DNA from 2 places in the Paenibacillus sp. JCM 9796 genome. Region 1 is predicted to be linked to the other one. Evidence: riboswitches for the same ligand, from Rfam matches in the RefSeq annotation. Region 1 holds a riboswitch; the other holds the start of a gene.
What was found. A riboswitch is a leader RNA that binds a small molecule or an ion and turns the genes downstream of it on or off. The one in region 1 is predicted to bind cyclic di-GMP.
Positions count from the first base shown of each region.

Region 1 (7,483 bases):
GACGGCCATTTGGTGGCCAATCATACGATGACGCATACCGATATGAACGTGCAGACAGACGAGCAGGTACGGAAAGAAATCGAGGATTACGAGAAGTTATATCAGGAAGTGACCGGCGAAGAGATTCAGCCGTTTTTCCGCTTCCCCTACGGCCGATATAACATGCACTTATTAAAGCTTGTATCCGATATGGGCTATACCTCCGTCTTCTGGTCGACGGCGATGCGCGACTGGGAGCCGCGGAAGAACGGGGCGGAAGATCCGTATAACGACATCATGAACAACCTTCATGACGGCAATATCATTCTTATGCACCAAGGCTCGCCGGAGAATATCGAAGCGCTCGACCGAATTGTCAAGGATATCAAGAAAGCCGGCTACACCTTTGCGCTTCTGAACGACATCGAGCCGCCAAAGTGAAGGTTGATCGCGGAGCGGTTTAATTTTCCGCCATCGTTTGTTAAGATAGAATGACCTTGCGGACACCGGATGTCCGGGGTACATTTCCAACGGAGCTCACATATGTTGTAGGAGCACATTCGTTTTGCCACTTCATGAAAAAGGAAGCGAACACACGTGCAGCAAGCGATTGCCATACTGGATTCAGGTGTCGGCGGATTGACGGTAGCGAAAGAAATTATGCGCCAACTTCCGCAAGAAAAAATCATTTACTTCGGCGACACGGCACGTACGCCGTACGGTCCCAGACCGGCCGAGGAAGTTATACATTTTACTCATCAGATCGTCGATTATTTGCTCCAATACCATCCGAAAATGATCGTGATCGCTTGCAACACGGCAACCGCCGTCGCCATGGAAGAAATTCGCGCCCGCGTGCCGATCCCGGTTGTCGGTGTCATTCACCCGGGCGCGCGCGCCGCGATCAAGACCACCAGAAAGCAAATCGTCGGCGTCATCGGTACCGAAGGCACGATCAAAAGCCGCGCATACGAGTTCGCGCTGCGCCAAATCTCGCCAACGATCCAAGTGGTGACCAAAGCTTGTCCGCTGTTCGTGCCGCTGGTCGAACGGGGCATGTTCCGTGCCGATCAGACGAGCCAAGTCGTCGCGGATTCGCTTGCCGATCTGCAAGGAGCGCCGATGGATTGCTTGATTCTGGGCTGCACGCATTATCCGTTCTTGTCCGATGTGATCGGCAGCGTGATGGGGCCTCAAGTGTCGCTGATCAGCTCGGCGGATGAAACCGCGCGGGAGGTCAGCACGATTTTATATCATAAAGGAATGCTGGCTACGAGTCCGGTGATGCCGGTTCATCAGTTTTTTTGCAGCGGGGATCCGCTCATGTTCAAGAAGATCGCTCAAAGCTGGTTAAACGAGCAAATCCGCGTGACGCCGGTCGTCTGGCAAGTATCGCATATTATTTAGTCCTCACGCATATTTTTAGATACCCCGGCCTCCGACCGGAAGAACGGGGAGGATGCGTGAAGGAGGACGGAACGTATGACATTTCCTTATGTCGTCAGGCGGGGAGACACGTGGGAGAGGATCGCACAGCGGCATGGGCTTCAGGTTCAAGCCTTGATAAGGGCCAATACGGAGCTGCAGAAGGGCGGCGGATTGCAGCCGGGATGCAGCGTTCGGATTCCGAACGCTCCGGATTGCCGTTATATCGTCCAAGCCGGGGATACGTTAGCTGAATTAGCGGGGCGCTTTCAGATCGGGCTGAGCGATCTCATGGAAGCGAATCCGGACGTCAACCCCCGGTATTTGCGGATCGGACAGACCGTTCGCTTGCCCGTGTGCAAGGCCGGTCCTATCGTCGATACGACGGTTCCATTCGGTTATCAGGAGATGATGCGGAGCCTCGAGCTTCTCGGGTATCGCTACCCGTTCCTGGAAATAGGCTCGATCGGTCAAAGCGTCATGGGCAAGGACATTCCTTACGTCCGCATCGGATGCGGGATGCGGCACCTTCATTATAACGGTTCGTTTCATGCGAATGAGTGGGTGACCAGCCTGCTGCTGATGAAATTTACGGAGGATTACGCGAACGCCTGCGTGCAGGCACAGTCCTTCTGCGGCTCTGATGCGGGCAGGCTGCTCGAAGAGACTTCTCTCTGGATCGTGCCGATGGTCAATCCCGATGGCGTTGAGCTGGTGCTGCACGGAGCGGACCCGGATCATCCGCATGCCGGGCAGCTGCTCGAATGGAACGGCGGCTCGGACGACTTCTCGGGATGGAAAGCGAACGTTCGCGGCGTCGACCTGAACGATCAATTTCCCGCTTATTGGGAGACGGAACGCGACCGCCGCGACGTACCGGGACCCGGACCGAGAGATTATACAGGGCCGAGCCCCTTGTCAGAGCCGGAAGCTTCGGCGATGGAACGATTTACGCGGGAGCGCGATTTCCGGCTGGTGATGGCGTTTCATACCCAGGGCCGGGAAATTTATTGGAATTACCGCGATTACGAACCGGCGGAGTCGGAACGTATCGCACAGCGTTTCCAGCAAATTAGCGGATATGCAGCCGTGAAGTTAACCGGCAGCGATGCCGGATATAAGGATTGGTTTATTCAAACCTACGGGCGCCCGGGATTTACGATTGAAGCCGGTTATGGAGTGAATCCGCTCCCGTTGTCGCAATTCCCGATTATTTATGATGAGCTGCTTCCGCTATTGACGGAAGGGCTGATGGTTTAGCATTTCGAAGCCGCCGAGTCCGTCCGTCTCGGCGGCTTCTTTGTGCGGGGAGCGGAGTTTGGGCAAACGGGTTGCCATGAGGTATAATCGGGGTAAGACGACTTGGACAGGAAGGGAGACCCGAGGCGATGTGGAAGCGATTGTTGTCACTCCGGCATTGGGGTCATGTATTTCGGCGCATTTGGCCGCTGCTGCGTTCCCCGCGGGTTCCGCTCGGAGAGAAGCTGTTGTTCGTGGTGCCTGCGCTTATTTATTGGATCATGCCGGATCTGCTGAATTTCATCCCGATTGACGATGTAACCGTTACGCTGCTCTTGATGAACTGGTTTACCGATAGAGCCGAACGGAAATACGGCGCTTAAGGCTGCGTCCTCGGAAGGTCAAACCACAAGAAGCGGCCATCCGCTCAACAACTGAATAGGTTTAAAGGGAACCTCGAGGTATCGGGGTTCTTTTTTTGTTCTTTGTAAGAAACGCTATGCGGGCTGCGACATATCGTTTCACCGCTTTCCATGGACTTCAGATGCCATCAACCGGCTTGTGAGCGTCCGAATCCGGTTGAGATGTGCTGCATTATTTGATAGACGACGGATCGGGCTCGTACTCTTCGGCCGGCATCCGGATCCATCGTTTTAAATACCCTTGCTCGTACAGCGCTTTAACCAGGATGATCAGCACGGGCGATAAGATCAAGCCGGCCACGCCGAAGAGCGACAGCGAGACGATCATGAACGAAAGCATCGTGAAGGCAGACACGCCGAGGGAATCGCCCGTAATTTTCGGTTCCAGAATTTGTCTCGTTCCAATCACAACGACGAGCAGCACAGCCAGCCAAATCGCGAGCGTCGTTTGTCCGACGACCAGCAAGTAGATGATCCATGGAATGAACAGCGTCGAAACGCCGAGCAGCGGGAGCACGTCGAAGATGGCCGCCAAGAGCGCGATCGAGAAGGCGTTGTTGACGTTCAATATAAGCAGCGCGATGAAGATGACGATAAAGGTCAGGCTGATCAGCTTCGCCTGCGCTTTAAGGTAGGTGACGATGCCCAGCAGCACGTTCTCGCGGAGGAAGTGGAACGCTTTTTTAAACGTTTTCGGCGTTTTGTCCGAAGCGATCCGCTTCCAGGATTCGATCTCGATGCTCAGGAAATAGGCCAAAATAATACCGATCACGAAGTTCACGACGAACGTGGAGAACGAGGTCAGCATGGCGAACAAGCTCGTTAAGAACGTACGGGCGATTTCGGTCGTCTTCTGAATGATCTCCGCGGAGTACTCCTTGGCCTTCTCCACTAAATTCAAATCGACCGGAAGCGTCCCGATCAGTGACTGTACCTGGTCGGAGCGGTTGATGAGCTCTTGCTCCAGAACGACGGCGTAATCGGGCAGCTTGTCGGCGAGATTGATGATCTGGGTCGTGAAGATCGCGCCGAGTCCGGTCATGGCACCTAGAATGACCATCACGAAGACGAGGGTGGAGATGGCGGAAGCGATCGATTTCTTCAACCCGCGCCGGTTCAGGAACTTGGCGAACGGCTCGATGATCAAGTAAATGACGAACGCGAGGAAAATCGGGGTCGCGATCCGATACAGATGGCTGAAGGCGAACATGAACAAATATACGGTAAGCACGAGCAGCGCAATATCGATAATCGTTTTGTAATATTTGCGATAAAAGGGAATCATTCGTTAACCTCCATTCATTATCTTCCATATTAAAAGACACCGACTTGATTCGCAAGTGAGGCCGGCTTGTACATACATACGGAAACAGCGAAGAACGGTTGCTTTCGGCGGCCCGATTCTATACAATAAGAAAAAACGCACAGTAGGAGAAGTGACTGGACATGAAATGCAAGATTTCGCGCAATGCGGCCAAAGTGTTGTTGGCCGAGATGGAGCAAGAAGAGAATAAAGAATTAAAGCTTCGCGTGTATGTGACTCATGCGCATGGCGACCATGCCCACTACGGACTCAGCATGGATACGCCGACCGAGAACGATGTCGTCGTTTCGACAGATAAAGGAATCGACGTTATTCTGCAAAAGGACGAGCCGCTGCTCGACGGCGTTCGGATCGATTATTTCTATGTGCCGGAAGAAGGATTCGCGGTAACGAATCCAAGCAAGGGCAATAACGGGGACCACTAGCACATCGTTCACAGGGAGTTCCCCGGTGTCAGCCGCTTGAAGAAAGGAATTACCGCATGGTCAACGATATTCGCGTTTGCGACAAATGCAAACATATGAGAATGAAAACCGCCGTTCCGAAGCTGCAGAAGCTTGTGCCCGACGCCGAGATCAAAGTCGGCTGCAAGTCTTATTGCGGCCCGTGCTCGCGGTTTGCCTTCATCTTCATTAACGGCCGGTATGTAACCGGCAAGACGGAAGACGAAGCGATCGAGAAGGCGAGCAAATACGTGAAATAAATCATGCAAGAAGATCAGATCCTCGGGCCTCAGGGCACCGGGGATTTTTGATTTGACGCCGGAAGGGATGCGCGGCACGAATTTCGGCGTCCAGACATGATCCGGGGGCGGCCAATTTCCGGGACCGGTAATCGGGGCTATGTGCTCGGTCAATGGGGCGGAGGCCCGCTTTTTGTAACGGTTGCCATGATCGCGTTGACGGGTATCATTTTTTACTGGAAAGGGTACCGGTTATTCAAAATCATACAAAATTCCCAATTTTTTTTATGAAAATGGGATGAAAGAACTATGTATTCGTGACCTTCTATCTTATATTCTTAATAAAGAACATCTCCATGAACAGACACAATTCGAGCGCACTCGATAAGGGCAACCCGGACGAAAGTCTGCGGACGCAAAGCTATAGGGGCTTAGGCGCAGGAGAGCAGCGCTATGCCAGCCAGTTGTCGAAGGCACGGAGTGATCGCGATCCTTTCAACAGCGGCTCCCGACCAGGGGAGCTTTTTTTGGTGTGAATAGATGAAGGAGGAGAACCCGGCGATGGACCAGGAACGCAGCATCTTAAATAAGAAGGGGTTTTACACGAAAATCGGCGATGATTTCATCGGAGTCTTCCTATCTGCTGAAGGACCGAAATTGTTCATAAATCGTGACGTGTACGAGCTGACGTCCCCGCATTGGGATGTCGAGATGATTCGCGGGCGCAGCCGGCAAATCATCACGTTTTACTGGATGGGCGAAGTGAAGCTCTCGATCTGCTGCGAATCGAACCACGACGTATTTCTACCGTTGTTCGATTACTTGATGTGCCGTCCTCAGCTGAAGCACGCTTAGTATAGCTTAGGCAGCGAACGACTGCGGCTTTCTTTGAACCCGATTGGGCCTCTGAGCATACGATGTGGGGTGGCCGGATCATTCCCATCCGGCACGGAACAATCGGATCATTGGAGGCATGTTTGTGAAAAACTCGGAGGTTATCGAGTCGGCGTTATTTGAACATCGGTTTTGGCTTCAGGTGCTCGGTGATCATGCCAGGTTCATCCGGGTAAGCTTGCCGGTCGATGAACGGGAAGAGGCGCAGCGGGCGCTCGGCTTCGTTCAAGCATTCGACGACTTGCTGAAGAAGGCGCGTTCGGATAAGTTCCCGGCAGAGGCGGGAGCTTTGACGCAGGACGCGTACGGGCTGACACAAGACCTTCGCGCGTTCAAGCTGCGCTTGCTGGAGCGGCATTTGATCGGCAAGATCGCAATCCAGCTGCCGCCCGCGTTCTTGAGCCATATGGTGAACGAAGCAGAGGAGTATTTACGCGTACTGGGGTACTTGTTATCCGGGCGCCCGGCGCCGGTATTCGATGCGGTGCACCACCACATCGTATGGCTCCAGGACGCCTACGGCCATGCGGGCTCCATTGCAGCCGGCTTGGATATGACGGAATCCCGTTTGGTGGAACTGGCCAGATCGTTCGACCGGCAATTCCGCGAGTATTACCTGAAAGCGGTGGAACTGGCGGGCTTTCTGCGCACGAACATCAAGAAATTCCCGGCTTTAGCCCGGTTTAATAAAGAGGTTGAGCTTGAAATGACGCTGTTCAAGCAGTTTCTGAGCGAGCTGGAAGAGCTCCGTTTAAGCGGGCAGGCGCTCGGTGTGCTTTCGCCCTTGATGGCGGATCACATGGCTCGGGAGGAGTGTTATTACTTGCTTAAGCTGTCTCAGGTGTCGGAAATCAAAGCGATGAGCTGCGATCCGACGAAGCCGAGGACGGAAGTGTAACGAAACCCTATCGGCCGACGCCGGCAGCGCATCCGTTTACCGGGGAACGTACCCCGAAGACGGATGCGTTTTTTTGCATGGTTTACGCGCTGGAAGGGCGCATGCCAAAAAAAGCTTAGGAGCGTCTGCCCTAAGCTTTTTTTGGCTGCTCCTCACAGCGTATAGGCGCAATCTGCATTAATTCCCGCTCGTACTCGAATCCTTCCGCCAGCCGAACAAGCCGCCCGGGGCGAAAAATTGGTATAACGCGCATTCGATGCGTCCGTTAAACAGCTTGCGCTTCTTATCGGCTTTTCGCCCGAGATAATGCTCCATTTGCTTGCTCGGGCTGAGGATGAAGGCCGACCAGTTCGGCAGCTGCTTATGCATCTGCCCGAATTGGCGCAGCGCGCGTTCGACTTCTTCGCGGTCGCCGAGCCTTTCGCCGTATGGCGGGTTCGTGATCAGGCAGCCGTAATCGCCGGCCGGCAGCGCTTTGCTGACCGGAAGCGTATGGAAGCGAAGCTCCTTGGCGAGGCCTGCGGATTTGGCTGCAGCTAACGCCACTTCGATGGCGGCGGGGTCGATGTCCGAGCCGCCGATTTGCAGCGGGATATCGTCCTTGACCAGATCAAAGGCTT
Region 1 is NZ_AP043723.1:1,150,344-1,157,826, reverse strand. It holds gene ACZ439_RS05680 (delta-lactam-biosynthetic de-N-acetylase) at 1-420, shown strand, start outside; gene racE (glutamate racemase) at 577-1,386, shown strand; gene ACZ439_RS05670 (M14 family metallopeptidase) at 1,462-2,664, shown strand; gene ACZ439_RS05665 (hypothetical protein) at 2,793-3,026, shown strand; gene ytvI (sporulation integral membrane protein YtvI) at 3,238-4,350, opposite strand; gene ACZ439_RS05655 (iron-sulfur cluster assembly accessory protein) at 4,512-4,814, shown strand; gene ACZ439_RS05650 (YuzB family protein) at 4,871-5,092, shown strand; cyclic di-GMP riboswitch class I at 5,451-5,543, shown strand; gene ACZ439_RS05645 (hypothetical protein) at 5,633-5,926, shown strand; gene ACZ439_RS05640 (DUF2935 domain-containing protein) at 6,051-6,863, shown strand; gene ACZ439_RS05635 (THUMP domain-containing class I SAM-dependent RNA methyltransferase) at 7,041-7,483, opposite strand, start outside.

Region 2 (7,483 bases), 2.4 Mb from region 1:
AAACGTTTTGCAGTCGGTTTCTTCGGAGTTGTTGGCTTGCTTTCCGCGATGACTGACGACATAGATCGAGGAAGCGTTACACTTGTTGCCTGCAGCCCAGTACTTACAGGAGTTCACTTCGCATAATACATCTTGTGCCATGGTTTCACCTCCTTTGTTACATAGTGTGGGTTCAGTAGCTAGCAAAATATACATAGGACATGAAAAAAAGGATAGAAGTACCGGAACGGATCCGGTGCCTCTATCCTTTTTCGTTGTTTCAACGGCAACGATCTGCCGCAACTTGATCGCTAGATTTAGGAGTCATCTGACATATTAATTTTAAAGAGTATAACCCACTTTGCGTTTTTCAGAGATTCAGGCGTAAAATCGATCGTTCTCATGCTGTTTTCATTCGTTGCCTGCATCCCCCAAACGGCAGCCTCCTCGTTGTCGGGAACATCTATAGGCTTGCCCAAAGTGACCGGCATCTTTGATGTGTGCTTCACAGGGGAATCAATCCGAAACTGAGTGCTGGAGGACCCATCCTCATGAATGATGGCTACTGTGGCCATGTAATGGGTTCCTTCTTTGTCAGTATCCAGCTCTTTCATCGAAACTATGAATTCACCGTCAAACGTTCTTTGTTCTTCACTTCGCAACAATGTGCTGAATTCCCCAATGGTCTGTTTTTTCACCCCGTTCTCCCATATTTCAGCGGTTGCCCTAATCGATTTCTGATCTCCTTTATAGTTTAGTTTCACCGCTCCTGACATGGGTCCCATAAAGGGCTGGAACTTTTTGGCGTCACCTTCAAATACATTTACAGGCTTCACATGGAGTAAGTCGCGTTTTACCTCTTGTGATTTCGTGCAGGAGGACAAAACAGAGATGGAAATAAGGAAAGAACAAACCATTAGAAATGCCCGCATAGTTACCCCCCCAGGATGAAAGGAATTTTTCATCGATCTAATCTCCGATCCTAATCTTTACAACGCTATCTTATCTCAAACGCATTACCCATCAGCAATGTTGCTGGACGGATTCACAAAAGCGGGAAACCGAACGCACGATCGAACCCATGGGATTGTTCCTGAAAGCATGGCAATTTCCCCAAAGAAAAACTGCATAGAAATAAATTCTACGCAGTTCTTTTTAAACTCTTAGGTAATACTTTGTCAACAGCCTCTTGGTGTAAGGAACTTTTCAAGAACGATCATTTATGAAACCAGATCATCCGCTACCTGATTAATTTGTTCGATCTCAAGTAAAATCGTCGCCAGTTCTTGAGGGGTTGAGTAAAACGGCGAATGGTCCGTATTTAGAGTGTAGACGCTTTCACAGGGAGTTGCAGCGTACATATTTTTTTGACACCAGTTCGTTATCGCTTGATCACGCAGGCACTCAATGTAATAACGCGGAACTTGACCAAACCGCTCGTCCGTCAGACTTAACTTTGTTGCTAAAACTTCCAAAGCTTGAGCATCCAATAAAGATTTCGCACGCTCTGCATCAGCATGTTCAGAACAGCCGTAAAAAATCTCTTTTATTTTTGCCTCGTTAACGGTTGCGTAACTGCCGTCACTGGATACGATCATATTAGATGCTACCAGAGCCCCGGCATCCGTTTGAATCACATCTACCATGGATTCTCCATTTCTAATCAAGAATGCGGTTACATAAACGAGTGCTTTTATTTGCTTCGGACGATATTCGGCGCTTTGCGTGATGGCCATACCACCCATGCTGTGTCCAACAAGGATAACAGGTTCGTCTGCTTCATCAATAACGGAACAAATTTTATCCGTATAGCTCTTAAGTGAAATTTGTGAAACGGGTGTTTGATCAGAACCATGTCCCGGTAAATCAATAGCGTGAACGGTATGACCCTTTTGCTCGAGTAAAGGAACAATCTTCTCCCAGCACCATGCTCCATGCCAGGCTCCATGTACGAGTACGTATGTAGACAATGTGATCACCTCTATTTATTATTAATCATTATCATATTATGACGAAATGAAAAATAACGAAATAGACTTGTTGCAGTATAAACAACAACAGGGATATATTTTAGATTGCGCGAAATGAGTTGACCCACAAATTTTGTTCAACTCCCGCGGATAACGCCGGCTTCTTCAGACGTCTCTTGCCTAAGGAGCCATTATATAAAATAGGTTTCGTGTAGTATGATAGGAGAACAACAGATTCTGATCAAAGGGGCAGGAATAACAGATGAACAGCGGAAGCGAACAGGGAAACCAACGAAACGGGAGTGCCGAGGAAGCAAGACGTCTGCTGGCGGCGAATCCGGATCTCGTGTTTGACGAGCGGATCCGGATCGATATCGGGACGAAGGATGCGGATTTCTGGTTGAAATTCGCTTCGGAATGGGGCGGAGCGTTGTACTTGCTCGATGAAACGAACAAGAAGCGGCACGAGAACGGCCTGATAGATCCGACGTCTTACGAATATGCGCGGCGCACCTACAGACTCGGACTGATTACGTTAAGCGAGCTTTATGACAAGCTGAAAGCGTGGAATGGCGGCGACGAGCGGGCCGAGCCGTACGTCTACGCGATGAATTCCCTCGATTGCTTCTTCGTTCCGGCGTACCTGGAGGATTTCAGCCGGGTGCAGCCGTCGCTGAAACCGGCATGCGACGAGGCCGTCGGGCGTATTCTTACGCAGCTGGCCGGGAAAGCGGACCTTGAAGACGTGAGCGAAGCGCTGAATGCGATGGTCGGCCAGTATATCCGTCACATGCACGAATACGCGGCCGGCTGATAAAAGGCGTTCTTCGGCGGACCGTTATCCGACCGGTTCGGACGGAAAAACGTGCTGTTCCTTTCGATTCTTCGGTACGGTGCCTCTAGCGCAGCTGCTGCCATCGGACTGTAAGCTGAACGAAGGGGAGGCGCAGCAGGAGCGGCTGCCGCTTTCCCCGAGCCGGCTGCATTTTACCTGGGGGCATGAAATATGAGACAATACTGGCAAATGAACATTTTCACAGCAAGGGAGCCAGATGAAATGAGAAGTCGAATCCCCGTTTTTGTTCTGATCTTGCTCGCTTATTTGGGACTGAGCGCTTTCATCGGATGGAGCGGCCTGCAGTATTGGAACGTTGTCATGCCCGCAGCCCCCGACGCGTTGTTTATATTCGTGTACGCGCTGCTGGCTTTCTCGTATTTGATCGCGATGCTGGCCCGCCGCGCGATGCCGTACGCGTTGTACAAAGCGCTCAAGGTTATCGGTTCCTATGGAATTGGGTTGTTGTTCTACGCGGTTCTGCTCGTGCCGCTCGCCGATCTGACGGCCTGGCTGCTCATCTTAACGGGAACCGATGCCTCGGTTGCCGTCACCGTCGTCGGCTCCGCCGTACTGGCCGTCATGGCGGTGCTGCTGCTGGTCGGCTCCTGGAACGCGTGGAATCCTATCGTCCGCCGTTACGACATCGAGATCGCGAAGCCGGGCGGAGGGCGCAAGGAGCTGCGCATTGCCGCCGCCTCGGATCTGCACCTCGGCACGATGGTCGGCAAACGGCATCTCTCCCGGCTGACGGAGCGGGTGGCATCGCTTGCGCCGGATCTCATTCTGCTGCCGGGGGATGTGCTCGACGACAGCATAGAGCCTTTCGTACGCGAAAATATGGCTGAGGTGATGAGCGGGCTGCGCGCTCCCCTCGGCGTGTACGCCGTGCTCGGCAACCACGAATATATCGGCGGCCATATCGCCGAGTATGTGGAGCGGATGCGGGCGATCGGCATCGACGTACTGCTCGATCGCGTCGTGGAGCTCGAGGACGGTCTGTATGTCGCCGGGCGCAAAGACCACGCCGTAGAGAGCTTCACGAACGAAGGACGGCTTACCGTCGATGCGCTGCTGGAAAGCTCGAACGTGGATCGGTCCAAGCCGATTATACTGATGGATCATCAGCCGCATCAACTCGGCGCAGCCGCCGAAGCGGGCATCGACTTGATGCTGTCCGGGCACACGCACCGCGGCCAAATGATGCCGAACCATTTGATTACACGGCGCCTTTTCGAACTAGATTGGGGTTATTTGCGCAAAGGCGTCATGCATGCGATCGTCTCCTCGGGCTTCGGTTCATGGGGACCGCCGCTGCGTATCGGAAGCCGATCCGAGCTGCTGGACATTCGAGTTACCTTCCAAGGGTAATTCATCTGAATGCAGGTATACGTCTCAAAAATGGTGACCGGATCACGACCGGCCCTGCGACTGTCTGGCTGGACACTCGCAGGGCTCCTCGTGCTGTTCGCCAGAAGATGGACACGATCGCCGCAATCGCAAACAGGGGCGGCTTTACGATTCGTCAAAATTCGGGAGGAAACGCCGGGCATCATACATCCTGCAAAAAACGCTTTCAATTTTCGACAAAGCATGCTATAAAAGAACTAGACATCACCTAAAATTTAGGCAAACCATATGAAAATATGGGACGCAAAACTACAGGGGCTACGCGCCATTCGCCGCATGCCAGCCAGTTGCCGTTTTCCGTTTATGGGGAATGAACCGATCAGCCCTCCGTAACTGAATGAGGCATCACAGCACTCGATTCGGAGGTAAGAGACATGTTTTATTTTCTTCTTTCCCTCAGTTTGTTTTTAACTCCTGTTTTCATCCTATTCTATATGGCTGTTGAAACGCTGCAGCGTAACAAGCGTGACCGGTTGAACCAATGCGCCTCACTGTTTTTCTTCTCCGCCATGCTTATGTTGTTCGGCAATTTTATGACCAGCTTATTCACGGTTCCTTTTTCGGGCAAGATAAGCTACTTGTTTATTTATCTCCCCGCGTTTGCGGCGATGTGTTTGCTCATCCGGTTTTGTGCGCTGCTGAGCGAGCGGGACCGGGCGATGAGCCGCCCCTTGTTGCTCATTCTTTGCTATGCGCCGCTCCTCTCGGGCCTATCGACCTTGCTCTTTCCGCAGTGGTCCTACATCGAGATCGCTGAGATCGGGGGATGGCGTTATCATGAGGTCAGTCCGCTGTTAATGGGGGTGACGGTCGTGACGGCCGTGTACACGATGGGGCTGTCGCTCTATTTGGTCGGCGCCGGTCTGCGCGAAGCGGCTGCTCTTCAATTGAAGCTCAAGCGCAAGCAACTGCAGATGGTGATGTGGGGGGTTGGTCTCGGAGGAGCATGGGCGGTGCTGCTTGCCTCTCATAAGCGATTTTCTATCGTGCCGGACGATCTGTGGATGCCCGATCTTAGCATGTTCGGCGTTTTGATTTATGCGTTTTTCATGCGGTATGCGATGATGAAGTATGATTTCCTGCTTTCTATCGAACGTAAGATATTGTGCGAAATGTCGCCGGTGTCGATTCTGATCGTGGACCGGAACGGTATCATCCGGGAAACCAATGCCCAGACGGAGGCGATGCTGGGACCCTTGCACCAGGAGCCGGCAATGCGCCGGCTGGATGAATGGTTGACCCCGTGCGAGGAGGACGCTGCGAAGCCGGCAGAGGATTCGCAGCGCGAAGCACTGTATAGAGGAGAATATGCGGTTCACAACAGGCAAGGCGACATCAGGTTCGTTCGCGCCGACAGCGAATTCATCTATACCGCCGGGGAGCGGTTTCAATGCGTCGCTTTATTGGATATTACGGAAACGAAGCTGGCAGAAGCGAAAAATCGGCATTTGGCGTACCACGATTCATTGACGGACCTGCCGAACCGGTTTATGTTCCAGCAGCGGCTCCAAGAGTCATTATCCGCCGTCAAGCATCATCAAGGATCAATTGCCGTCATTCTTATCGGTTTGGACGGATTCAAGAAAGTGAATGATTCGCAAGGCCATCATGTCGGAGATTTGTTGCTGCAGCATGTGGCCGATATTTTGCTGAAGAGAGCGGCGCTCGACGCGACCGTCTTCCGTTTAGGCGGAGACGAGTTTGCGATGATCGTGCCGCATTCGGAGAGCCAGGCTTCTATTTCCGAGCTTTGCCACGACATTTTCGAGGGATTTCAGGCGCCGTTCTTGTATAAGGATAAGTCCTATTATATTTCCGCCAGCGTGGGCGTCTCTCTCTTCCCCGAGCACGGGCAACAGGCGGAACAATTGCTGCAGTTTGCGGATTTAGCGATGTACCATGCGAAGCAATCGGGAAGGAACCGGTACGTGTTGTATGATCCTTTCATTCATCGGGAAGAGCAGGAGCGGTTCCGCATGGACGGCTGGATTCGCAAAGGGCTGAAACAAGGGGAGTTTGCGCTTCATTACCAGCCGCAGGTCGATATGGAGAGCGGGCGTGTGACCGGAGCGGAAGCCTTGATTCGCTGGCACCACCCGGAGGAGGGATTGATCCCGCCCAACGAATTTATTCCGCTGGCGGAAGAATCGGGCACGATTGTCGATATCGGCTACTGGGTGCTGGACACCGCCTGCGAGCAGCTGCGGAAGTGGATGGAAGCCGGGTATGCGCCGCTCTGCATATCGATTAATTTGTCGGCCAAGCAGTTCCTTGATCCGAAGTTTCCGGATGTGCTGGCCGATACGCTGAATCGGACCGGCATCGAGCCTTCGCTGCTCTGTCTGGAGATTACGGAGCGCACGGCGATGCTCGACAAGGGGGGCTGCGCCGACATTTGCCGGGAAATCATGTCGTTCGGCGTCAAGCTGTCGATCGATGATTTCGGTACAGGGTATTCGTCGTTGGTTTTGCTGAAGCAGCTGCCAGTTCACTCGATCAAGATTGACCGCTCGTTCGTCATAGAGCTGGAGACCAACGACAGTGACCGGGCGATTATTATTGCGATGATCGCGATGTCCCACAACTTAGGCAAGAAGGTGGTTGCCGAAGGGGTGGAGGAGCTCGGCCAGTGGAACATGCTGGCACGGCTGGGCTGCGACGAAGTGCAGGGGTATTTCGTCAGCCGTCCGCTGCCGGCCGACGAGTTTGTTCGCTTTCTGGCGAGGGAACGACAGCAAGGGATCAGCGTGATGTCCCCTGCCTATCACATGCATAAGTAGAAGCAGCGGCGATGTCCGGTTTGGCGTTCTTTCCGAATCCAATCCCGGAAGGGGCGAAAGCCAAATAACCGTTCAGCCCAGAGGGCCGAACGGTTATTTCTGCTGCAAGGCTTCGCCGGGCGTAACGGATGAGGCCTTCCGGCGAAACATCCAAATGATCCCCAGGCACAGCGTCAGACAGATGCCTCCGCACAGCATAAAGGCGCCGCTTGCACCGTAACGGTCGGCCGCATACCCGGCGAAGAAGTTGCCGATCGGCGTCGAACCGGCGAAGACGAGCGAGTAGATGCTCATCACGCGCGCGCGGTACTCGTCTTTCGCGTGTATCTGGAGCGTTGAGTTGCTGTTTGTCGCGAACAGAATGTTGAATACGCCGGTGACGGCCAGACACAAGCCGGCGATCAGAGGCGAATGGGTGAGTCCGATCAGCAGCAGGAAGACGGACAGCAGCACGGAGCTGATCAGGATGAGCTTGCGGCGCGGGCCCTTCTTACTCATGAACGACATCG
Region 2 is NZ_AP043723.1:3,534,827-3,542,309, forward strand. It holds gene ACZ439_RS17035 (DUF1540 domain-containing protein) at 1-141, opposite strand, end outside; gene ACZ439_RS17040 (hypothetical protein) at 297-944, opposite strand; gene ACZ439_RS17045 (alpha/beta fold hydrolase) at 1,200-1,949, opposite strand; gene ACZ439_RS17050 (hypothetical protein) at 2,212-2,763, shown strand; gene ACZ439_RS17055 (metallophosphoesterase) at 3,007-4,155, shown strand; cyclic di-GMP riboswitch class I at 4,403-4,489, shown strand; gene ACZ439_RS17060 (EAL domain-containing protein) at 4,569-6,974, shown strand; gene ACZ439_RS17065 (MFS transporter) at 7,068-7,483, opposite strand, start outside.
Region 2: it holds a riboswitch for cyclic di-GMP, as region 1 does, so the genes downstream of both, ACZ439_RS17060 (EAL domain-containing protein) here and ACZ439_RS05645 (hypothetical protein) in region 1, are expected to answer to the same signal.